2 linked regions of the Azospirillum brasilense genome follow. The main gene of each other region encodes a partner of the protein of the gene in region 2 in a complex. Links are inferred from orthologs where the notes say so. Each region holds a gene or a part of one and is shown on either strand. Other genes may lie near its edges. The genes, in order: D3869_RS16865 and D3869_RS21955.

Region 1 (6,043 bases), 1.2 Mb from region 2 along the record:
ACCGGCGCCTACAACCGCCGTGCCTTCCTGAAGCACGCCGAGCGGGAGTTGTTGCGGGCGCAACGCAACGGGGCGCCGCTGACCCTGCTGCTGCTCGATCTCGACCGCTTCAAGCGGGTCAACGACACCTTCGGCCATCTGGCCGGGGACGCGCTTCTCCGCCTCTTCTCCGAGACGGTCACGGCACGGCTGCGCCGCACCGACCTGTTCGGACGCTATGGCGGGGAGGAATTCTGCCTGCTGCTTCCCGACACCGACCGCACCGGGGCGGCAACGCTGGCGGAGGCGCTGCGCCGCGACGTGGCGGCGCGGCCGCTGCCCTTCCAGGGCCACGAGATCGCCGCCAGCGTCAGCATCGGCATCGCCGCCTGCCGCAGCGGCGAGGACCTCGACGCGGCGCTGGCGGCCGCCGACCTGGCCCTCTACCGGGCCAAGCGGAACGGCCGCAATCAGGTGATGGTCGACGAAGCGACGGCGTAAGGCGCAAGGGGCCTTACGCCTGCTCCGCTTCCGTCTCGTCGGCGTCGCCGCGCGTCTTCTCGATGCGGCGGCCGATCAGGATCGACACCTCGTAGAGCGCCAGCAGCGGGATGGCGAGGCCGACCTGGCTGATGACGTCCGGCGGGGTCAGGATCGCCGCGACGATGAAGACGAAGACGATGGCGTAGCGCCGCTTGGCGGCCAGGGTCTCGGTCGTCAGCAGCCCGGCGCGGATCAGCAGGGTCAGCAGGACCGGAAGCTGGAAGGCCAGACCGAAGGCGAAGATGAGGTGCATCACGAGGCCGAGATACTCGCTGACGCGGGCCTCGAACTCGATCGGCAAAGCGCTGGCGTCCATGCCCGGGTGGAACTCGAACCCCAGGAAGAAGCGCCAGGCCAGCGGGAAGATGAAGTAGTAGACCATCGCCCCGCCCAGGAAGAACAGGATGGGGGTGGCCACCAGGAAGGGCAGGAAGGCCTTGCGCTCGTGCTTGTAGAGGCCGGGCGCGACGAACATCCAGATCTGGCTGGCGACGATGGGGAAGGACAGGAAGCAGCCGGCCCAGAAGGCCACCTTCACATAGGTGAAGAAGGCTTCGGTCAGGCCGGTGTAGATCATCCGCCGCCCCTGCCCGGCCAGGATGTCGGCCAGGGGCTGGACGAGGAAGTTGTAGATGCGGTCCGAGAAGGCGTAGCAGACGAAGAAGGCGACGATGATCGCCAGCGTTGCGTACATCAGCCGGTTGCGCAGCTCGACCAGATGGTCGATCAGCGGCATCTTGCTTTCTTCGAGCTCGTCGTCGGTATCGCCGGTCATGCGCGTTTCGCCGGACACTGGGTCACGCCTGCTTGTTCGTGGTTGCCGCCGCAGCGGAGTCGGCGGAGGCCGGGACCGGCGGCTGGGCCGGGGCCGGGACGAACTCCGCGGGCGGGGCCGGAGGAAGCGGGGCCGTGACCGGAGGCTCGGTCGCCGGCTGCGGCTGGGCCGCCGTCACCTGCGGCGAGCCGACGGGCGGCACCGGGGAAACGACCGTCGAGGCCGGGCCGTCTTCCGGCGGGCTGCCGGGATGGCCGCCGTTGGCCCCGATGTCGGCCGCCACATCGAAGGCGCCCTTCAGCTCCCCCTTCGGATCGATCGTGTTCTCGACCATCTTCTGGAGGTTCGTGTCGCGGACCTTCAGGGCTTCCTTGCGGAGCTCGTCGAGCTCCGCCTCGCGCATCATGTCGTCGATGTGGCCCTGAAAGTCGCGCGCGACGAGGCGCGCCTTCTTCACCCATTTTCCCAGGGTGTAGATGGCCTTGGGCAGGTCCTTCGGGCCGATCACCACGAGGGCGATGACCGCGATGACCATCAGTTCCGACCATGCGATGTCGAACATGGCTCCTCAGCCTTTCGAAGCGGCGCGGGGATGGGCGGCGCCGGACGGTCAGGTGCGGGCCGTCTCGTCCTTCTTCACGCCGGGGTCGGCAGCGGGCGGAACCGGGGCGGGCGGAACCGGATGGACCGAGGACACCGGCTGGGCCGGCGGGACGGGCTGGTTCGGCAGGACCTTGGAGTCGGCGCCGGGAGCAGCACCCTCTTCCTCGTCCTTCAGGCCGGCCTTGAAGTTCTTGATGCCCTTGGCGAGGTCGCCCATGACCTTCGGCAGCTTGCCGGCGCCGAACAGGAGCAGGACGATCAGAAGGACGATGACCCAATGCCAGACGCTGGAGAATCCCATGACACACGTTTCCTGAACAGGCAGCCCAATGGCGGGGCGGCACTATGGCAGAAAGGTTCCCCTCCCGCAACGATCGGTCGGGTGAAACCGCTCAAACGACTTAAGTGGGTGCACCGGCTGGAAAAACGAAGGCCTGACACAGGTCCATGCACACCGAAACGTGACTTTGTTCGGGGGGCAGGAACTGGCCGGGCATGCGGGAGTGCAGATGCACAGACCCGCCCTTCCCGTCCGGCACGTCGAGGTGGACGAGGCTGGTGCGGCCGAGCAGGCGCGCCGCCATCACCCGCGCCAGGACCGGCAGGTCGCCGGCGGGAACCGTGGCGGCGGGCTGGGCGGACAGCTTCAGCGCCTCCGGGCGGATCAGCACGTCGACGGCGGTGCCGTCGGCGATCTCCGTGGGGATCGGGCCGACCGGCGTGTCCACCGCCCCACCCTGCACGACGCCCGCCAACCGGTTGACCTCGCCGAAGAACTCGGCGGCGAAGGCGTTGACCGGGCGGGTGTAGAGGTCCACCGGGTTGCCGACCTGAACGACCTTGCCGGCGCGCATCAGCGCGATGCGGTCGGCCAGGAACATGGCCTCCTCCGGGTCGTGGGTGACCAGCATGGTGGCCGCGCCGTTCTGCTTCAGCACATGCAGCGTCTCATCGCGCACCTGCTCGCGCAGCCGGGCGTCCAGGCCCGAGAAGGGCTCGTCGAGGAGCAGCACCGCCGGGTTGGGGGCGAGCGCGCGGGCGAGCGCCACGCGCTGCTGCTGTCCGCCGGAGAGGTGGTGCGGGAAGGAATCGGCGTAGCCGGCCATGCCGACCTGCCCCAGCGTCTCCAGCGCGCGCTTGCGCTGCGCCTCGCCGGACAGGGCGGTCAGGCCGAAGCGCACGTTGTCGAGCACCGACAGGTGCGGGAACAGCGCGTAATCCTGGAAGACGAGGCCGACACCGCGGCGTTCCGGCGGCACCGCGCCGCGCTCGTCCGCCACCACCGTGCCACCGATCCGGACGGAGCCGGTCTGCACCGGCTCCAGCCCCGCGGCGATGCGCAACAGCGAGGACTTGCCGCAGCCCGACGGACCGCACAGGCAGACGATCTCCCCCGCCCCGATGGTCACGCTGACGTCGTCGACGGCGACGACGCGCCCGTAGCGGTGGGTGACGGCGTCCAGCGCCAGGGCCTCCACCGCGATGGCAGCGCCGCCGCCCTGCGGACCGAAGGCGTCGAGATGCCGCCCGTTGGTCGGGAGCGTCACGGGCGCGGCCTCGCAGGGGGCGCCCTGCCGCGGGTCGGTCCCACGGCCGAACAGGGCCGACGCCTTGTCGCGCAGCGCGGTGCGCAGGCCGGCCGGCCGGGGTTCGGAAACGGCGTCTCCGGTCGCGGAGAAAGAACGGGCGTCGGTGACGGACGGACGATCCATGGCGGTCCCAGTCTGAAGCGGCCCGGGGGTCGTTTGATGGCGGTCGATTGACCTTAGTACCGGTGCGCCGACCCTGATGCAAATGGTTCTTATTTTCGAGCGTTTCGCTCAGGTATCGGAATCGTCAGTGTTTTCCGATGGTTCCGCGTCCTCCAGCCCGGCCCCGCCGATGCCCAGCAGCACCGGCCGCGAATCGAGCAGGCCGGCGGCGCGCAGATCCTCGACGCCCGGTAGGTCGCGCAGCGTCTCCAGGCCGAAATGGTCGAGGAAATGGTCGGTGGTGATCCAGGTCAGCGGGCGCCCCGGCGTCTCGCGGCGGCGGCCCGGCCGGATCCAGCCGTTCTCCATCAGGATGTCCAGCGTGCCCTTGCTGGTCGCCACGCCGCGGATCGCCTCGATCTCCGCGCGGGTCACCGGCTGGTGGTAGGCGATGATCGCCAGCGTCTCGATGGCGGCGCGGGACAGCTTCTTGGAAACCTCCTCCTCCGGCCGCAGCAGCGGGGCGAGGTCCACCGCCGTGCGGAAGGACCAGCCGGCGCCGGTGCGGATCAGGTTCACCCCGCGCGCCGCGTAATGGACGCGCAGTTCCTCCAGCAGCGCCCGCACGTCGGCGTCGCGGGTCAGCCGCCTTCCCAGCGTCTCCTCGTCCAGCGGGTCTGCTGAGGCGAACAGCAAAGCTTCCAGCAGGCGCAGATCGCGCAACCGCTGCTCGACCTCCTCCGGATTCTCGATTTCCTGGATCATGCCGTCGGGTCCGCTCATTCCTCGTCGCCCTGCTCATGCCGGCGCGATGCCCGGCGGACGTAGATGGGGGAAAAGGCACCGTCCTGGCGAAGCTCCACACGGCCCGCCTTGGCCAGCTCCAGCGTCGCCGCGAAATGGGCGGCCAGCGCCGAGCGGGTCAGCAGCCCGCCGCGCACGCCGTCCGGCAGGAAACTCGACAGGGTGGCCCAGTCCGGCATGCGGCCCAGCAGCTCGGACAGGCGGCGCACCGCGTCCTCCAGTGAATAGAGGCGCACCGGCTCGATGTGCAGGACGCCGCCCTCCTGCCGCTTCTTGTGCTCGCCGTAGGCCTTCAGCAGGTCGTAGAGCGTCACCTGGAAGACCGACTTGCGCAGGATGTCGAGGTCCTCCGGAGCGCCGCGGGCGAAGCGGTCCACCCCGAGCTGCGGGCGGGCGAACAGTTTGGCCGCCGCCCCCTTCATCGCCTCCAGCCGCTGGAGCTGGAAGGCCAGCGCCGCCGCCATGTCCTCGCCCGAGGGCTCCTCGTCCTCGACCTCCGGGATCAGCAGGCGGGACTTCAGGTAGGCCAGCCACGCCGCCATGACGAGATAGTCCGCCGCCAGCTCCAGCCGCACCTTCCGCGCCTCGGCGATGAAGGCGAGATACTGGTCGGCGAGCTGGAGGATGGAGATCTTCGTCAGGTCCACCTTCTGCTCGCGCCCCAGCGCCAGCAGCATGTCGAGCGGCCCTTCGAACCCGTCCAGGACGAGGACGAGCTGTTCCGCCGGGGTGACGGCCTCGGGGGCCTCGTCCTCGTGATCCGGGAGATTCCTGCCGACCATGCCGTCAGTTGCCGCTGAGGATGCGGATCAGCTCGATCATGTAATCGACCGGCGGGCCGAGGACCCAGGAGAAGACGCTGAGGTCCATGCCAAGCTCCCGCCCGATGAAGGGCAGCAGGAAGAAGGCGCCGATCAGGATCAGCATGCCGTACTTCTCCAGCCGGGCCAGGGGGAAGGCCAGCGCGTCGGGCAGGATGCCGACCGCCACGCGCCCGCCGTCAAGCGGCGGCAGCGGGATCATGTTGAAGACCATCAGCACGACGTTGACGAGGACCGACACCTCAAGCGCGGCGCGGACCCACAGCTCAGTCGCCCCGCCCTGCGGGCTGGTGAAGCCCCAGATGATCGCGGAGACCAGCGCCAGGACGAAATTCACCCCCGGCCCGGCCAGCGCCACCCACACCATGTCGCGGCGCGGGTGGTGCAGACGCCCGAAATTCACCGGGACCGGCTTGGCCCAGCCGAAGACGAAGCCGGTGGTGAAGTACATCACCGCCGGCAGAACCACCGTGCCCAGGGGGTCGATGTGGCGGATCGGGTTCAGGGTCACCCGGCCCAGCCGCCACGCCGTGTCGTCGCCGCGCCACATCGCCACGAAGCCGTGCGCCGCCTCGTGCATCGTGATGGCGAGGATCGCGGGGATGGCGACCGCAAAGATCATCGGTATGCGGTCGATAAGACCTTCCAGCACGCGCATCTCTCCCGTTGCGCCCCCCGGAGTCGCCGGGGAAGCCTGAGCATGGCTCTAAACCTGGGGAGTTCCCAGCAATTCCGCCAGACGCGCCCGCAGGTCGTCGGCGTCCACCGGCTGCGCCGGCCCGCGCAGCGCCTCCGCCCGCGCCCAGCGTCGGACGGCCTCCCCGCTC
Region 2 (16,969 bases):
CTTCGCCAACGCGCATGAGACCATGATCTGGGCCTCGCGCGAGAAGGACGCCCGCTACCGCTTCAACTACGACGCCATGAAGGCGCTGAACGACGATCTGCAGATGCGCAGCGACTGGCTGCTGCCGATCTGCAACGGGGCGGAGCGCCTGCGCGACGAGGACGGCCGCAAGGCCCACCCGACGCAGAAGCCGGAATCGCTTCTCTACCGTGTCATCCTGTCCTCCTCCCGCCCCGGCGACACGGTGCTGGACCCCTTCTTCGGCACGGGCACCACGGGTGCGGTGGCGAAGCGGCTGGGCCGCAACTGGATCGGGCTGGAGCGCGATCCAACCTACGCCAAGGCGGCCACCGCCCGCATCGAGGCGGTGGAGGAGGCGCCCGACGCCGCCGTTCTCGACACGCCGCCGAAGCGGTCCGCCCCGCGCATTCCCTTCGGCTGGGTGGTGGAGCGCGGCCTGCTGCGCCCCGGCACGTCGCTGTTCGACCTGCGCCGGCGCGTCGTCGCGCGGGTGCGCGCCGACGGCACGCTGATCGGCGCCGGCCCGCGCGGCGAGCATCGCGGGTCCATTCATCAGGTGGGGGCCGCCATGGCCGGCCTGCCGGCTTGCAACGGCTGGACCTTCTGGCACTACGAGGACGGCGGCGACCTGCGTCCCATCGACGTGCTGCGCGAGCGCATCCGCTCCGAAGCCTCCGCCTGATTTTCGGCACCGGACGGGGATCGGGGCGGCCATTGACGCCGCTCCGTTCCCGCGCGTTCGGCATTGGAGCCCCTCATCGCACGCCGCCCGCATGCCTTGGCAGGACGGGGACGGCGTGATAGGCGTGTGCGCCATGAACAAGCTCTTCGCCACCGTCACCGCTCCGGCGCCCCGTTCGGCCCCGGCGTCGCTTTCCACCCGTTGCTTCGTGCGCGATCTGGTCATGGATGCGCTGATCGGCGTCTATGCCCACGAACGGATCAAGCCGCAGCGCATCCGACTGAGCCTCGACCTTGAGATCGCCGCCCCCGGCGTCACCGGCGAGGACATGGCGGCGGTGGTGAAGGGGTTGGTCAGCCAGGGCCACGTCACCCTGATCGAAACGCTGGCCGAACGGATCGCCGAGCGCTGCCTGTCCGACGAGCGGATCGCCAGCGTCAAGGTGAGGGTGGAGAAGCTGGACGTGTTCCCGGACGCCGCCAGCGTCGGCGTCGAGATCGAGCGCGCCCGGGCCTGACCCGTCAGGCGGGTTCCCTCTCCTCCACCGCGACGCGGCCGGCCGTGACAGCGGCGGCCGGAATGACGTCACGGCCAGGGGCCGGCGTGCCGGATGATGCGGCCAATGGCAGATGGATGGTGAAGCGGCAGCCGGCCCCCGGCTGCGACGCCACGGCGATGCGCCCGCCGAGAGTCCCCGTGACGATGTCGTAGACGATGTGCAGGCCGAGCCCGCTGCCGCCTTCGGCGCGGCGCGTGGTGAAGAAGGGCTCGAAGATGCGCTCGATCTGGTCCGGCGGAATGCCGCGGCCATCGTCGGCGATGTCCAGCATGACGCTCGTCGCGCCGGCGTCGGGCGGACCGCCGGTGCGCACGGTGATGGCGATGGTGCCGGGCGCATCGGGCCGGAAGGCGTGCAGCAGGGCGTTGATGACCAGATTCGACACGACCTGCGACAGGGCGCCGGGATAGCTGTCCATGACCAGCCCGTCCGGACAGTCCAGCGTCACCCGATGCCCGGTGCCCTTCAGTTGCGGTGCCAGGCTGCCGAACACGCCGTCGAGATAGCCGCGCAGTTCGAACCGGCGCCGCGCTTCCGACGCCCGGTCCACGGCCACCTGCTTGACGCTCTCCACCAGGGTGCAGGCGCGCTCCAGGTTGCTCAGGATGATGGAGGCCCCCTCCTCGACCCGGTCCACGAACTCTTCCAGATCGCGGCGGCGCAACTGCCCATCCGTCATGCCCGCCTTGAATTGCCGAGCCTGCTCGGCAAGATGGCTGGTGGCGGTCACCCCGAGTCCGACGGGCGTGCTGATCTCATGGGCCGCCCCGGCCACCAGAGCCCCAAGCGACGCCAGCTTCTCCGCCTGGATGAGGCTCCTTTGGGTCCGATGGAGATCGTGCAGCGCGCGTTCCGCCGCCTCCTTCGCGGCGAACAGCGTCTTTTCGGCGTATTTGCGCGCGGAGATGTCGCGAAGCGCCACGAACAGCGAGTCCACGCCATCGTGATCCATCGCCATCGCCGACAGCGCGCCCCAGAAGGGGCGCCCCTCGGCGGTGATCAGCCGCGTCTCGACGTCGGGCAGCCGCCCGCGCCGACACACGCCGTCGGCAATGGCCTCCCAGTCTTCCGGCGCCTCCAGGAAGTTTGGCATCGCACGGTCCAGCAGGGCGGAGCCGGGGGTCTCCAGAAGGTCGGCGCTGGGTGCGTTGGCGAACAGGATGCGCCCGTCGGTGCGCCGCGCGATGACGATGGGAAAGGGCGAGGACTGCAGAATGGCGCTCAGCCGTCCCTCGTTCGCCCGCGAAACCGCGGCCTCACGGCGCAACGCGCCGAACGCTCCGGCCAGCCCCTCGACCGCCGTCCCGATTCGCGCGAACTCTTCCAGCGAGGCGGGCGGTGGCGCCACGGTTTCCGGGGTGTCCCGCAAGGCGTCCAGCGTGTCGCCGAGGCGCAGGAGCGGAGCCGCCACATGGCGCAGCAGCAGCAGCGTCACGCCACCCAGCAGCAGGGTGACCGCCGCTCCCCCCGCCAACCCGATCCACCACCCGCGCCAGCCATCGGCGACGACGCGGTCCATCATGCCGAGCGCGGTGAAGGCGGCGTCGCTCGGCAGGCTGGCGGCCAGAGTCTCCAACGGTCGACGGGCAAGATCGCCGTCCGCCCGGACCTGGGCCAGCACGGACAGGCGGCCACGCTGCAGGTCGGTCACCGCGCGCGCCGATGCGAAGCGGTCCAGGACGATGGCAAGGCGGTTGGGCTGCGCCGCCGGCCCCGTCTTCATGCTGGAGAGGCTGTCCAGGAGGGTTTGCTGGTTGCGCAGCCGCTCAAGGACCTCGCTGTCCAGCAACGCGAGCCGCTCCGCCGTGTCGCTGGCCGCCGCCAGCCCGTAGAGCCGACGCAGGTGGTACAGGTTGCTGAGAAAAGCGTAATCCTGGACCGCCTTGTCCGGCTCCGCCAGCAGCGCCGTGGCGTCGGCCAGCGCGCCGTCCACCCCCGCCAGCTGCTCGCCGATGCTGACGGACAGCGCGTCGAGCAGGTCGGCATGAAGACTGCCGCGCCGCAAGACGGTCATCGTCTGGTCGAGCGTGTCGAGGGCTTTGGCATCCAGCACCCGGGCGAACCGGCCGGCCAGCGCCTCCGCCTCGTCCATGGCGGCGACGCGGCGGGTGCGGTCGCGGCTGTTGAGGATCACCTCGGCCAGCCGGCCCAGGTCCGCAACGGCCAAGGCGTCGCGGTGCTGGGCGCCCGCGCGCGGCATGATGGCGGTGCGCGCCTCCTCCGCAAGGCCGGCGACGCCGAGGAAGGTGGACCCGACCAGCGCTGTCAGCGCCCCCAGTGTCAGCACGGCGGCGACGGCCAGGACCATCGCCACCACCGGCAGACGGGGTTTGCGCCCGCCGCCGCCGGCCGCCGCCGACGGAGCGCCGGACGGGCAGGCCGCGCCACAGGCGACGGTTCGTCCGGCGACCGCCGCACCGGCCGCCGCCACGATGTCCGCGACCGCGAAGTCACCCGGATCCACCGGCTTCCGATTGTCCATCCCGCCGCTCCCAAGCGCCGCGAAGGACGCCCCGCGCTCAGAAGGACACCCAGAGCGACGCGCCCGAAATGCGCTCTGCACGCAACGGTAAGGTAGCCTGATCCGGCTTCATTCCTCCAGACGATTTTCCAAAATTCGGAGCCGCCGAGCCATGGCGTTCAGAAATTATCAGCGACGATAACCGAATATGGCGCGGGAAGAGCGGCGATCTCCTGGATGAGTTTCTGCCGGAGAGCCTCGACGAAACTGCCGCGGTCCATCGCCGTCTTCACGAAAGCATTCACGCCGCCGACGACGTTTTCCTGATAGTACTCCTCCAGCCACGGAAACTCGTCGAGAATGGCCAGCGCGTTGATGGTGATCCCCTGCCGCTCGACCCGGTCGCGGACTTCCGCGGGGTCCGGGCCGCTGTTGGAAAAGCCGTTCGACACGATGTCGATCACCTTGCGCGCGGCATCGAAGCCGTTGCCGGCGAACAGCTTCGCCGACTCCGCGATGGCGTTGCCCAGCGCCGTGGAGTCGCCCTGGAAGCCGCGCGGCGCCTTGTCGATCCGGTCCGCGAAGGCGGCAACCTCCTCCGCGCTGGTCAGGGGCGTCCAGGGCACCAGGACGCGCAGGCTGTGCGGGCCGGAGAAGACCACCAGGGTCGCCGCCACGCCGCCCGCGGTCACCGCGTCGCGGACGTCCGGATCGCGGAAGGCCGCGGCGTGGCCCTGCAACTGGAATTCCAGGTCACCGTCGGTGATGGAGGCCGACCCGTCCACCGCCAGAACCAGCTCCAGGGCAACGCGGCGTCCGGCGGGGGCCGGGGCCTTCTTTGCCTTAAGCTCCGTCCTTTGGGGCGTCTCCGCCCGCAGGGGCCCGGCAAGCCATGCGCCGGCCAGGAAGGCCGGCAGGGCCAGGATCGTCCGCCGCCTCATCTCGCTCCGTCCATTGTCCGTTCATGCGTGCGCCCCGTCTACGCGTGAGCCAGGGCGTGGCGCACCACCTTCATCATGACGGAAGGGAGGGCCTGCCCGCCGAGCCGGTCCACCGGCACCCACAGCCCCTCGGCCATCCGCCAGCCGTCGCCGGCCTTGGCCGCGACGACCTCAAGGTCGAGGTGAAAATGGCTGAAAGTATGGCGGACCACGCCCGGCAGCCGGCGCCAGGACAAATCCAGCGGCGCCGCCGCCGCGATCTCCGCCTCGGTCGGCGCGTGGCCGGCCCAGGGGGTGGAGGGCACCTCGGTCATGCCGCCCAGCAGCCCCTCCTCCGCCCGGCGGCGCAGCAGCACGGCCCCCTCCGGGTTCAGAAGCCAGAAGGCGACGCCGCGCCGGGTCGGCTTGTCCGCCTTGGCGGCCTTGCGTGGAAGCTGCTCCTGGATGCCGGCGGCACGGGCGGCGCACCAATCCGACCAGGGGCAGAGCATGCATTTCGGCTTGCGCGGCGTGCAGACCGTGGCGCCGAGATCCATCATCGCCTGGGCGTAGTCGCCGGGCCGCTCGTCCGGCGTCAGGAGGGCGGCCAGCGCGCGCAGCTTGGGCTTCACGCCGGGGAGCGGTTCCTCGACGGCGAACACGCGGGAGACCACCCGCTCCACATTGCCGTCCACCACCGTCGCCTTGTGGCCGAAGGCGATGGCGGTGATCGCCGCCGCGGTGTAGGCGCCGACGCCCGGCAACTCCAGCAGAGCCGCCTCCTTGTCGGGGAAGCGCCCCGCCCGCTCCGTCGCCACCACCTGCGCGCATTTGTGCAGGTTGCGCGCCCGCGCGTAGTAGCCGAGGCCGGCCCAGGCCACCAGAACGTCGTCCAGCGGCGCCGCCGCGAGGTCGCGCACCGTCGGCCAGCGCTCCGTGAAGGCGCGGAAGTAAGGCGCGGCGGCGGGCACCGTGGTCTGCTGCAGCATGATCTCCGACAGCCAGACCCGGTAGGGGTCGGCAACCTCCCCCGGCTTGGCGCGCCAGGGCAGGTCGCGGCGGTTGTGATCGTACCAGGAGAGCAGCCGTTGGGCGGCGTCCCTGGGGGCGTGCTTGGAGGCGGTGTGGGAAGGCGTCGTCATGGCGGCAAGACATAGGGCGAACCCGGACACCGATAAAGGGCCGCCGATAAAGGGCCGCCGATAAAGGAACACCCGCGGGGGCGCTGGCGAAGCCCTGCCCGCTTGCGCTAGGGTGCGCGGACCATCACCAGGAAGCCCCGACCAGGAAGCCTTGACATGAACGGACCGCGGCGAATCGGCCAGACCGTCCCCGAGGTGGCCGGAAAGGCGCTGGGCAAGCGCGGGCTGGCCTTCGGCTCGCTCATCAACGACTGGCCGTCCATCGTCGGCCACCAGTTGAGCCTGCGCACCGCCCCCGACAAGCTGAGCTTCCCGCGCGGCAAGCGGGAGGACGCCGTCCTGCACATCCGCGCCATGGGCGCCATCGCGCTGGAGCTACAGCATCTGGAACCGCAGATCGTGGAGCGGATCAACAGCTTCTTCGGCTACCGCGCGGTGGCGAAGATCAAGCTGATCCACGCCGCCCCGCTGACCATACAGAAGCCGGTGGTGCGCCCGCGCGACCTGACCATGGATGAGGAGCTGTCGGTGATGACCACCACCGCCACGGTGGAGGACGAGGAGCTGCGGGCCACGCTGGAGCGCTTCGGGCGGTCGCTGCTCGCCCGCCCGCGTCCGGCGCCGCGACGCCGCTAGCCACCAAGGATCCCTTGGGGCGGGAGCCGGCTCGGGCTGGGCCATACTCTTGCCGCAAAAGGGGAGTTTCGATTATACCATCAACATCTGGTAGGGATGAGGCCAAAGTGAACCGCAACCTTTTGGGCATCGTTGCTCTGATCGCGGTCGGCATGACGCTGATCATCGGGCTCGCCGTTGCCGGCTCCCGGCCGTCGAACGGGCAGACTCTGCCCGTGCAGACGGCACCGGTGCAGACGGCGCAGGCTCCCGCCGCTTCGACCGCCGATCTGCTGGCCGACCGGGTGCTCGGCAACCCCAACGCGCCGGTGACGATCCTCGACTATTCGTCGATGACCTGCCCGCACTGCGCCGCCTTCCACACCGAGACGCTGCCGAAGATCAAGGAAGCCTACATCGACACCGGCAAGGCGAAGCTGATCTTCCGCGACTTCCCCTTCGATCAGGCGGCGCTGCGCGCCTCCATGCTGGCCCGCTGCGCCCCGGCGGAGCGCTACTACCCGCTGCTCGACGTGCTGTTCAAGAGCCAGGGCCAGTGGAGCCGCGCCGCCGACCCGGTCAAGGCGCTGGCCCAGTACGGCAAGCTCGCCGGCATGAGCGAGCAGGTCATCAACGCCTGCATGGCCAACCAGGCGCTGGCCGACGGCATCCTGCAGAGCCGTCTGGTCGGCCAGGACAAGTACAAGGTGGAGGCCACCCCGACCTTCGTCCTCAACGAGGGCGCGGCCACCATCAGCGGCGCGCAGTCCTTCGAGACCTTCGCCGCCGCCATCGACAAGCTGGTGAAGTAAGGACCGGGCAGAAGGCTTCGATCCCGTGCACTTCACGCGCCTCCGCCTGTCCGGCTTCAAGTCGTTCGTCGACGCCACCGATCTGGTGATCGAGCCGGGCATGACCGGCATCGTCGGCCCCAACGGCTGCGGCAAGTCGAATCTGGTGGAGGCGCTGCGCTGGGTGATGGGGGAAACCTCCGCCAAGCGCATGCGCGGCGACGACATGGACGACGTCATCTTCGGCGGCACGGCCAATCGTCCGGCGCGCAATCTGGGCGAGGTCGCCCTCCTCATCGACAACCGCACCCGCACCGCCCCCGCCGGCTTCAACGAGCACGACGAGCTGGAGGTGACGCGGCGGATCGAGCGCGGCAACGGCTCCGACTACCGCATCAACGGCAAGCTGGTGCGCGCCCGCGACGTCCAGCTCCTCTTCGCCGACAACGCCTCGGGCGCCGCCTCCCCGGCGCTGGTCAGCCAGGGCAAGGTCGGCCAGATCATCAACGCCAAGCCGCAGGACCGCCGCATGCTGCTGGAGGAGGCGGCGGGCATCACCGGCCTGCACTCCCGCCGGCACGAGGCGGAACTGCGGCTGAAGGCGGCCGAAGCCAACCTCATGCGCCTCGACGACGTGATCGGGGCCATGGACACCCAGCTTCAGAGCCTGAAGAAGCAGGCGCGGCAGGCCGCCCGCTACCGCAACCTCTCCGAACAGATCCGCAAGGCGGAGGCGGTGCTCTGGCACCTGCGCTGGATCGCCCATGAAGGCGAGCTGGCGCGCGCCCGCGGCGCCTTCGCCAAGGCCGAGGGCGCGGTGCGGGAACTGATGCTGGCGGTCACCCAACTCACCACCCGCCGCACCGACGATGCCGCCGGGCTGCCGGAGAAGCGCCAGGCCGAAGCGGCCGCCGCCGCCGCCCTGCAACGGCTGGTCATCGCCAAGGAGCAGCTCGACGCCGAGGAGAAGCGGGTCGCCGAGCAGCAGCGCGCCCTGCTCTCCCGCCTGCAGCAGATCGCCGGCGACCTCGGCCGCGAGGAGGCTCTGGCCGCCGACGCCGGCGACGCGCTGGCCCGGCTGGAGGCCGAGCGCGACCGCCTGCTGGAAGCCCAGGCCGACGAGGAGATGCTGGAGGAGGCCGCGCGGGAGGCGCTGGCCGATGCGCGGGAAGCGGTGGACGCGCTCGACCGCGAGTTGACCCGCCTGACGGAGCAGACCGCCGCCGACGAGGCGCGCCGCGCCGCCACCCAGCGGCAGGTCGCTGATTTTGAAACGCGGGCCTCCGGGCTTGCCCGGCGCCTCGCCGAGCAGCAGGCGCAGCGCGACGCGCTGGAGCGCGAGATCGCCGCCCGCGCCGACGTGGCCGAGTCCGAGCTGGCCGTCGAGCTGGCCGAACAGCGGCTGGAGGACGCCCGCGAGGCCGCCGAACGGGCCGAACGCGCCAAGACCGACGCCGAACCCGCCCAGGCCCGCGCCCGCGAGGCCCTGCAGGCCGCCGAATCCGCCCGCGCCAAGCTGAAGGCGGAGGAAAAGGCGCTGGCCGAGCTGTTGTCCGCCGGGGCGGGCGACCTGTTTCCGCCGCTGGTCGACGCGGTGACCGTTACCCCCGGCTATGAGGGCGCCCTGGCGGCGGCGCTGGGCGACGCGCTGACCGCGCCGCTGGACGAGGCCGCCCCGGTCCATTGGCGTCCCCTGCCGCCCTACCCCGACGCCACTCCCCTGCCCGCCGGGGCCGAGCCGCTGGCCGACCGCGTCCAGGGACCGGAGGCCGTCGCCCGCGCCCTGTCGCACATCGGCGTGGTGGCCGACGACGACGCGGGTGCCGCCCTGGCCGCTGGTCTCGCGCCCGGCCAGACCTTGGTCAGCCGCGACGGCGGGGCGTGGCGCTGGGACGGGCTGACCGTGCAGGCCGGCGCGCCGACCGCCGCCGCCGTCCGCCTGAAGCAGCGCAACCGCCTGAACGAGCTGCGCGGCGAGCTGGACCTCGCCGACGAGCGGCTGGAGGTCGCCCGGGACGCCCTGGACGAGGCCAAGCGCGCCGTCGAGGAGGCCGCCCAGGCCGACCGCCGCGCCCGCGACGCGGTGCGCGAGGCCTTCGCCGGGGTGACCGCCGCCCGCGACCGCCACGCCAAGCTGGCCCGCGAGGCCGACGCCGCCGCGTCGAAGCTGGCGGCGCTGGTCGATGGCATCGCGCGGCTGGAGACCGACCGGCAGGAGGCCGAGGCCGCCCTGGAGGAGGCGCGGGAGCTGCTGGACGCCCTGCCCGACCCGCGCGAGGGCCGCGACGCCGTCAACGACCGCCGCGCCACGCTCGCCGAGCACCGCGCCGTCCTGGCCGAGAAGCAGAACGCGCTGGACCGCCTGACCCGCGAGGCGCAGTCCCGCCGCCAGCGCTTGTCCGCCATCCAGCAGGACGTCGCCTCCTGGGGCACCCGCTCCGCCGGGGCGGGCGGGCGCGTGGCCGAGTTGAAGGAGCGCGCCGCCGCCGCCGAAACGGATCTCGGACAGTTGCAAAGCCGCCCGGCGGCGATCGAGGCCGACCGTCAGGCCCTGCTCGGCCGGATCAGCGAGGCCGAACGCGCCCGCAAGCGCGCCGCCGACGCCCTGGCCGAAGCGGAGAACCGGCTGGCCGAAACCGAGAAGCTTCTGAAGCAGGCCGAATCCGGGCTGGCCGACGCCCGCGAGGCCCGCGCCCACGCCGAGGCCGCCGTCTCCGCCGCGCTGCAGAACGGCCAGACCCTGACGGAGCGCATCGCCGAGCGGCTGAACTGCCGCCCCGAGCAGACCCGTGCCGCCGCCGATCTCCCCCCCGACGAGGCGATGCCCGACGTGGCGGTCGTGGAGTCGCGCCTCGACAAGCTGACCCGCGAGCGGGAGAACATGGGGCCGGTCAATCTGCGCGCCGAGATCGAGGCGGCGGAGCTGGAAACCCAGATCGGCACGCTGCAGACCGAGCGCGAAGATCTGGTCAGCGCCATCGCCCGCCTGCGCCAGGGCATCGCCAGCCTGAACCGCGAGGCGCGGGAGCGTCTGGTCGCCTCCTTCGACACCGTGAACCGCAATTTCCAGGAACTGTTCATCCGCCTGTTCGGCGGCGGCAAGGCGCATCTGGAGCTGGTCAACGCCGAGGACCCGCTGCAGGCCGGGCTGGAGATCTACGCCAGCCCGCCGGGCAAGAAGCTGCAGGTGTTGTCGCTGCTGTCCGGCGGCGAGCAGGCCCTGACCGCGCTGTCGCTGCTGTTCGCCGTCTTCCGCTCCAACCCCGCCCCGATCTGCGTGCTGGACGAGGTGGACGCGCCGCTGGACGAGGCCAATGTCGGCCGCTTCTGCGATCTGGTGGAAGACATCGCGCGAGAGGGCAACACCCGCTTCCTCATCATCACCCACCACCGCCTGACCATGGCCCGCGTGGACCGGCTGTTCGGCGTGACCATGGTCGAGCGGGGCGTCTCGCAACTCGTCAGCGTGGACCTGCAGAAGGCCGAGGAACTGCGCGGCGCGGCGTGATTACCCGCTCCGGTTATGGTGCGAACCCAGCTTCGTAAAGAACCGGCCGATGATCCGACTTGGTCGATGGCAAAACCTCAATTATTTTGCAACTGACGCCGCTACCGTGAATGGCATAGTCAAGGGTTCCTCCACTGTTTTGGGTAGGTTCATTCGGCGCACATATCTTCGTATATTCTTCTAGAAATCGTCCATTTTCCAGTTTTCCCTTCAAAATATCATTAGATAACAATGGGTTGTAATTGAAATCACCAACCACTATCCATTTTTTATTGTGCATTCTGATCATCGTTTTTATTAAATTTTCAATGTATGCAGCCTTTTTTGCATCCTTGTTTGATGCTGGCGCGTGCACTGAATAAACTGGCAAACCACGATAGGTCAAACCAAGAATTGGCCTATGAAAGACACTGTCTGTTATGTGTATTTTCCTATCTTCTATATCCACAGCATCCTCTTCTTTGCACATTATTCCGATCGAACATCTTGAGTTGCCCCTCAAATCAACCACACCACCCCATGCATTGAGCAGCTCTTCATAACTTTGCTTTTCCCACTTCTTCATCTGATCCCACACATAATACTCTTTGGTCTTATTCTGATAAGAACTGCTTTGATCATAAACTTTTTCTACGTATAATTTTATTTCCTTAAGGTATTTTTTCGCGATTCTACGCCGCCAATCACAATGGAATCTTTTATAGGATTTCAGGAGTGATATGTGATTAAAGCATCCTGCCTCTTGAACACAAAAAATATCAATTTTGTTTTTTACATATTCAACGATTTGGCTATCATAATATTTTTGGTATTCATTATAATTTTCGTTGCAATATTCGAATATTCTAAAAAATAATTCTGCTATCTTATCTCTGTCCCATCCAAATGTATTGTATCCACAAATCACCATACTCTTAATTTCAGCAGAATTCTCTATTTCGATCTTAGCTCCACTGTCATGCTTGTTGTTCATTGAAACGGATTCCCTCCCGTTTTTTTGTCCAAACACCCCAGAAGCAAAAGCTCTATCCATGACAGCAACCCCCATGTCCATTGAGCATTGATGAGGGTATTTATATTATGGGCAAGCTGCAGCATTGATGAACGTTTATTATTATTATTTTTCTTCACGCGAATTCTTGTCACAAAATCGAACAGTACGCACGTTGAACGAGCCGACGGCGAGAAGGCGGTTGCGTTCGGCAGCCGTCCGGATAGGTTGTCCAAGAGATCGCGCTTCTTCCGAGCGAACGACGGCAAAAACGGGCTGGAGCATGATGGAACGGGTGGATTTTCTGGTGGTCGGCGGCGGCATGGCCGGCGCCTCGGCGGCCTACGAACTGGCGGCGCACGGCAGCGTCGCCGTGCTGGAGCGGGAGAGCCAGCCCGGCTACCACTCCACCGGCCGGTCGGCGGCGCTCTACACCCAGACCTATGGGCATCCGGTCGTCCGCGCGCTGACGGTGGCGAGCTGGGATTTCTACATCAACCCACCGGAAGGCTTTTCGGAACATCCCCTGCTGACGCCGCGCGGCGTCCTGCTGATCGGACGCGCCGACCAGACCGCAGCACTCGACCGCGACTTCACCGAGGGCCGCCGGCTGACCCCGACCGTCGAGCGGCTCGACCGTGCCGAGACGCTGGCCCGCGCGCCCTTCCTGAACCCCGATTACGTGGACGGCGCGGTGTGGGAACCGGAGGCCATGGACATGGACGTCCACGCCATCCACGGCGGCTACCTGCGCGGGCTGAAGGCACGCGGCGGCCGGCTGGTGACCGACGCCGGGGTGACGGCGCTGGAGCGGCGCGACGGGCTGTGGATCGCCACGACCCCGGCGGGCGCCTTCGCCGCCCCGGTGCTGGTCAACGCGGCGGGGGCCTGGGCCGACGGTCTGGCGGGAATGGCCGGGGTGAGCCCCATCGGGCTGGTGCCGAAACGGCGCACCGCCATCACCTTCGATCCGGTGTTCCCCGACCCGGCGGACGCGGCGGGACTCGCCGGCTGGCCGATGACCATCGATGTGGACGAACAGTTCTACATGAAGCCGGAATCGGGCCGGCTGCTGCTCTCCCCCGCCGACGAGACGCCGGTGGAGCCCTGCGACGTGCAACCGGAGGAGATGGACATCGCCATCGCCATCGACCGCATGGAACAGGCGGTGCGGTTTTCCGTTCGACGTATCACGCACAAATGGGCGGGCCTGCGCAGCTTCGTCGCCGACAAGGTGATGGTGGTGGGCTACGACGATTCCGCGGACGGCTTCTTCTGGCTGGCCGGCCAGGGCGGCTACGGCATCCAGACGGCGCCGGCCATGGGCCGCACCGCGGCGGCCCTGGCGACCGGACACGGCCTGCCGCCGGAGGTCGCGGCGCTCGGTGTGCGTGCGGAGGATCTGGCGCCGGCCCGGCTGCGGCGCCCCTGACGGGAGGCACGGCAATGCGCGGAGCGATGACAAGGATCGGTTTCGGTGCGGCTCTTCTGGCCGCCGGCCTTCTGGGCGGCTGCGCCAATCCGGCCGCCGATCAGGCGATGGTCGCGCAGAATGCGCTGATCGGCATGCCGAAGCAGACGTTGCTGTCCTGCGCCGGAGTTCCGGAACGGCAGGCCACCGCCGGGGACCTGGAATTCTTCACCTACCGCAGCAACCGGCTGTATTCCTACCCGACTTGGGGCGGCTACGGCGGCTACTGGGGTTATCCCTACGGGGGATGGGGCGGCTACGGCTACGACGTGACCAGCGTCGATTGCGAGGCGACCTTCACGCTGCGCCACGGCGCGGTGGAACGCATCGTCTACGGCGGGTCGTCCAGCGGCGGAAGCCGACTCGGCCAGTGCTACGTGATCGTACAGAACTGCCTGGGGCAAGTCCCCTCACAGTCCCCACAACCCGCCATGGCGCCAGCGCGTTAAGAGTTCCAGTCCATGCGACAACTCGTCGCTGTTGCAAGGCCGCCTCACTATGACGTTTTGGTTGAGTCGGCATAGCAACCCCACAAAAACTCTGGTAATACATCTCCAGGCATCAAGCCAAAAAAACGACATCAGCTAATTCTGCCCTGGAGCGAATCCCATGACTTTCCTGAAGCGCGCCGCCGCCGCCCTGCTGGCGACCACGGCTCTTGCCGCCGTTTCCTCCCCGTCGCTGGCCCAGGATTTCAAGGGCAAGTCCGCCGGTGACATTCTGGTGCGCGCGCGCGCCCTGGCCGTGATCCCGCAGGAGTCGGGTGACCTGATCCACCAGGGCACCACCAACATCGGCGAGGCCCGGATCAACAACGACTACATTCCGGAACTCGACTTCTCCTACTTCGTCACGGACAACATCGCTCTCGAGCTGATCGCCGGCACCAGCCGCCACAACGTCAAGGGCTCGATCCTGCCGGGTCTCGGCGGCTCCGTGGACGTGGGCAAGGTGTCGCTGCTGCCGCCGACCCTGACCGCGCAGTACCACTTCTTCCCGAAGGAGCGCGTCAGCCCGTATGTCGGCGCTGGCATCAACTACACCCTGTTCTACCGTGAAGACGCCGCCAACAAGGCGAACGGCATCGGCCTGCGCATCGTCGACACCGACTACGAGAACCGCTTCGGCTGGGCCCTGCAGGCCGGCGTGGACGTCGCCCTGACCGGCAACTGGTCGCTGAACCTCGACGTGAAGAAGATCTTCCTGAAGACCGACGTCACGGCGCAGACCAACCTGGGCACCACCGTCCGTTCGGACGTCAAGATCGACCCGTGGCTGGTCGGCCTGGGCATCGGCTACCGCTTCTGATCGGCACCTCCGGGGCCTCCCACGGGAAGCCCCGCGCGACCTGGGTTTCAGGCCGGCTACTCCGAAAGGAGTATCCGGCCTGTTCCTTTTTGCGACTTCCTAGAGAAGCGACAGTGGGTGAGCATTCCCTTTCGTGAATCCGCGCGGGAGGAAGCACAACCATGCACATTGCCGCCGTCTTGAAAAGGAAGGGCACGGAGATCATCACCGCCAGTCCGGACGACCGGATCGACGCGGTCGCCCGCAAGCTCGCCCATCACAAAATCGGTGCCGTCCTGATCATGAAGGACGACGGCCGGCCCGCCGGAATCCTGTCGGAACGCGACATCGTCCGCGCCGTGGCCGCGGATGGGGCCGCCGCCCTGGAGCGGCCCGTCGGCGACCTGATGACCCGCGACCTCGTCACCGGAAGCCCGGCCGACACGGTGTCCCAGATCATGGGCGTCATGACGCAGCGCCGCATCCGCCATCTGCCGATCCTGGAGAACGGCGAACTCGTCGGGCTGGTCAGCATCGGCGACATCGTGAAGGCGCGGCTGGACGACGCGGAACTGGAGGTCGAATCCCTGCGCGGCTACGTTGCCGGAATGGGCTGAGGCCCACGCCACCATCCCTTAAACGAAAACGCCCGCGGGATCGTCCGCGGGCGTTTTCAAAGTCGGGCGGCCGGACGGTCAGATCTGATGGTCAGGCGGAATGCGACTGCGGGAAAGCCATGGCGGCCTGGGTGCGGTTGCGCACACCCAGCGACTTGAAGATCGCCGTCATGTGGATCTTCACCGTGCCCTCCGACAGGCCCAGTTCATGGGCGATCTGCTTGTTGGACTTGCCTTCGCGCAGGCGGTCCAGAACCTCGCGCTGACGCTGGGTCAGCAGATGGTCGAGCTGCGGGTCGCTGGGCGGGATGGCGCCGACGCGCACCTCGGCCTCCCCCGATTCACGCAGCACGGTCGGCGGCACATAGACGCCGCCGGAAAAGATGAGATCCAGCGCGCTGAGCATGATCTTCACGCTGGAGGATTTCGGGATGTAGCCTGCGGCGCCGTGCTCCAGCGCGTCGCGGACGTCGTGATGCGCTTCGGACGCCGACACGACCACGACCTTGGAGTCGGGCTGCTTTCCCCGCAGGTCTTGGATGCCGGAGAAGCCGGGCCAACCGGGCATGCGCAGATCGGTCAGGACGAGATCGTAGGTCTCGCCCTTGCCAGCCTTTTCCAGAAGCTCATCAAAATTGCTGGCTTCTTCAAAGCTGGCACCCTCCTTCAGCTGCTCCAGCAGCCTGCGCAATCCCTCCCGGAAAAGCACATGGTCGTCTCCGATCAGGATTTTCATCTGGTGGTGCCCCCGTACTCAGTGCTTTCAATGGTCCGAACGTACAGCCCTGACACAAGGCCAGTGTTCCGACCTTCAGTTTCGGAAAAAATGCAGGTCATTTTCAAGCATCATATGACCCAATTCCAAAAGGGATAGAAAGTCCTTATGCAGGGTAATGTCACATCAGATGTACCACGATTCGGTGGGGTTGGACAACCCGAATTTAACTTTTGTCTCATTGAAGGCTCCGAGCAATGGCGTTGCTGCGCTACAGCAATATCCATTTCGCGCATCGTTCAAACATGACGAAAGTGAGCACGAATGTATCAAGCCATAGGCTTGCTCATCAGAAAGAACCGTCGTTTTCGTACTTTCTATCTTTCGCATCTCTCGAAACGAGGAAGCCGGAACCGGTGCAGCATACACCGATCCCGGCCCAAAGACATAGACCCCGTAAGGCTGATCCTCAGAAGGCGGCCTCCTCCATCTCCATCAGAGGCTTGGACCCGGCCATGATGGTGATGAACAGCGCGTTCGTCTGCGGCAACAGTTTCGCCGTGTAGAATCGGGCCGTCCTGATCTTGGCCTCAAGAAAGGCCGCGTTGCCCTCCCCTGCCGCCAGCTTCGCCTGAGCGGCCTTGACCATCCTCAGCCACATCCAGCCGAGCGCCACCAGACCGAACAGCCGCAGATAGTCGGTCGCGGCGGCTCCCGCCTCCTCCGGGTCCTTCAGCCCCTTCTGCGCGATGATGGCGGTCGCCTGCTGGAGCTTGGCGAAGGCCTTGGCCAGCGGCAGGACGAACTCGCCCAACTCCTCGTTTTCCATGTCGGCTTCGATCTCGGCGCCGACGGGGTGGAAGAAGCGGCGCAGCAGCCGGCCCATGTCCTGCGGCAGCTTGCGCCCCACGAGGTCCAGCGCCTGGATGCCGTTGGTGCCCTCGTAGATCTGGCAGATGCGGGCGTCGCGGACATACTGCTCCACGCCGGTTTCCCAGATGAAACCATGCCCGCCATGCACCTGCACGGCGATGTTGGCCGACTCGAAGCCGATGTCGGTGAACAGCGCCTTGACGATCGGCGTCATCAGCTGGACGAATTCGTCCGCCTCCTTCCGCGTCTTTTCGTCGGCGTGCTTCTCCGCCACGTCCAGCTTGTAGCCGACCAGCGCGCCGAGCGCGCGGGCGCC

What was found.
Region 1: the proteins of D3869_RS21955 (region 2) and D3869_RS16865 are in contact, whole or in part, in a crystal structure (PDB 3ZGX), measured with the Bacillus subtilis proteins. The link is inferred for Azospirillum brasilense from one-to-one orthologs.

What each region holds. Positions count from the first base shown.
Region 1 is NZ_CP032346.1:604,593-610,635, forward strand. The notes cover bases 3,275-6,043. They hold D3869_RS16865 (segregation and condensation protein A), read right to left. Parts: upstream 5,178-6,043; coding sequence 4,371-5,177; downstream 3,275-4,370. Other genes in these bases: D3869_RS16855 (ABC transporter ATP-binding protein), read right to left, coding at 3,275-3,612; scpB (SMC-Scp complex subunit ScpB), read right to left, coding at 3,721-4,374; D3869_RS16870 (site-2 protease family protein), read right to left, coding at 5,182-5,868; nagZ (beta-N-acetylhexosaminidase), read right to left, coding at 5,923-6,043. Outside these bases: D3869_RS16835 (GGDEF domain-containing protein), read left to right, coding at 1-480; twin-arginine translocase subunit TatC, read right to left, coding at 494-1,297; Sec-independent protein translocase protein TatB, read right to left, coding at 1,320-1,859; D3869_RS16850 (twin-arginine translocase TatA/TatE family subunit), read right to left, coding at 1,908-2,201; more of D3869_RS16855, read right to left, coding at 2,302-3,274. UniProt on the Bacillus subtilis protein: Participates in chromosomal partition during cell division. May act via the formation of a condensin-like complex containing Smc and ScpB that pull DNA away from mid-cell into both cell halves.
Region 2 is NZ_CP032346.1:1,752,379-1,769,347, reverse strand. The notes cover bases 6,855-10,899. They hold D3869_RS21955 (chromosome segregation SMC family protein), read left to right. Parts: upstream 6,855-7,237; coding sequence 7,238-10,699; downstream 10,700-10,899. Other genes in these bases: D3869_RS21950 (endonuclease/exonuclease/phosphatase family protein), read right to left, coding at 10,713-10,899; D3869_RS21960 (DsbA family protein), read left to right, coding at 6,855-7,212. In the rest of the region: D3869_RS21990 (site-specific DNA-methyltransferase), read left to right, coding at 1-703; D3869_RS21985 (dihydroneopterin aldolase), read left to right, coding at 837-1,220; D3869_RS21980 (PAS domain-containing sensor histidine kinase), read right to left, coding at 1,225-3,744; D3869_RS21975 (DUF1194 domain-containing protein), read right to left, coding at 3,903-4,664; mutY (A/G-specific adenine glycosylase), read right to left, coding at 4,703-5,785; D3869_RS21965 (DUF721 domain-containing protein), read left to right, coding at 5,942-6,421; more of D3869_RS21960, read left to right, coding at 6,529-6,854; more of D3869_RS21950, read right to left, coding at 10,900-11,732; D3869_RS21945 (NAD(P)/FAD-dependent oxidoreductase), read left to right, coding at 11,977-13,122; D3869_RS21940 (hypothetical protein), read left to right, coding at 13,149-13,610; D3869_RS21935 (OmpW/AlkL family protein), read left to right, coding at 13,771-14,469; D3869_RS21930 (CBS domain-containing protein), read left to right, coding at 14,631-15,065; D3869_RS21925 (response regulator), read right to left, coding at 15,157-15,801; D3869_RS21920 (acyl-CoA dehydrogenase C-terminal domain-containing protein), read right to left, coding at 16,250-16,969. UniProt on the Bacillus subtilis protein: Required for chromosome condensation and partitioning.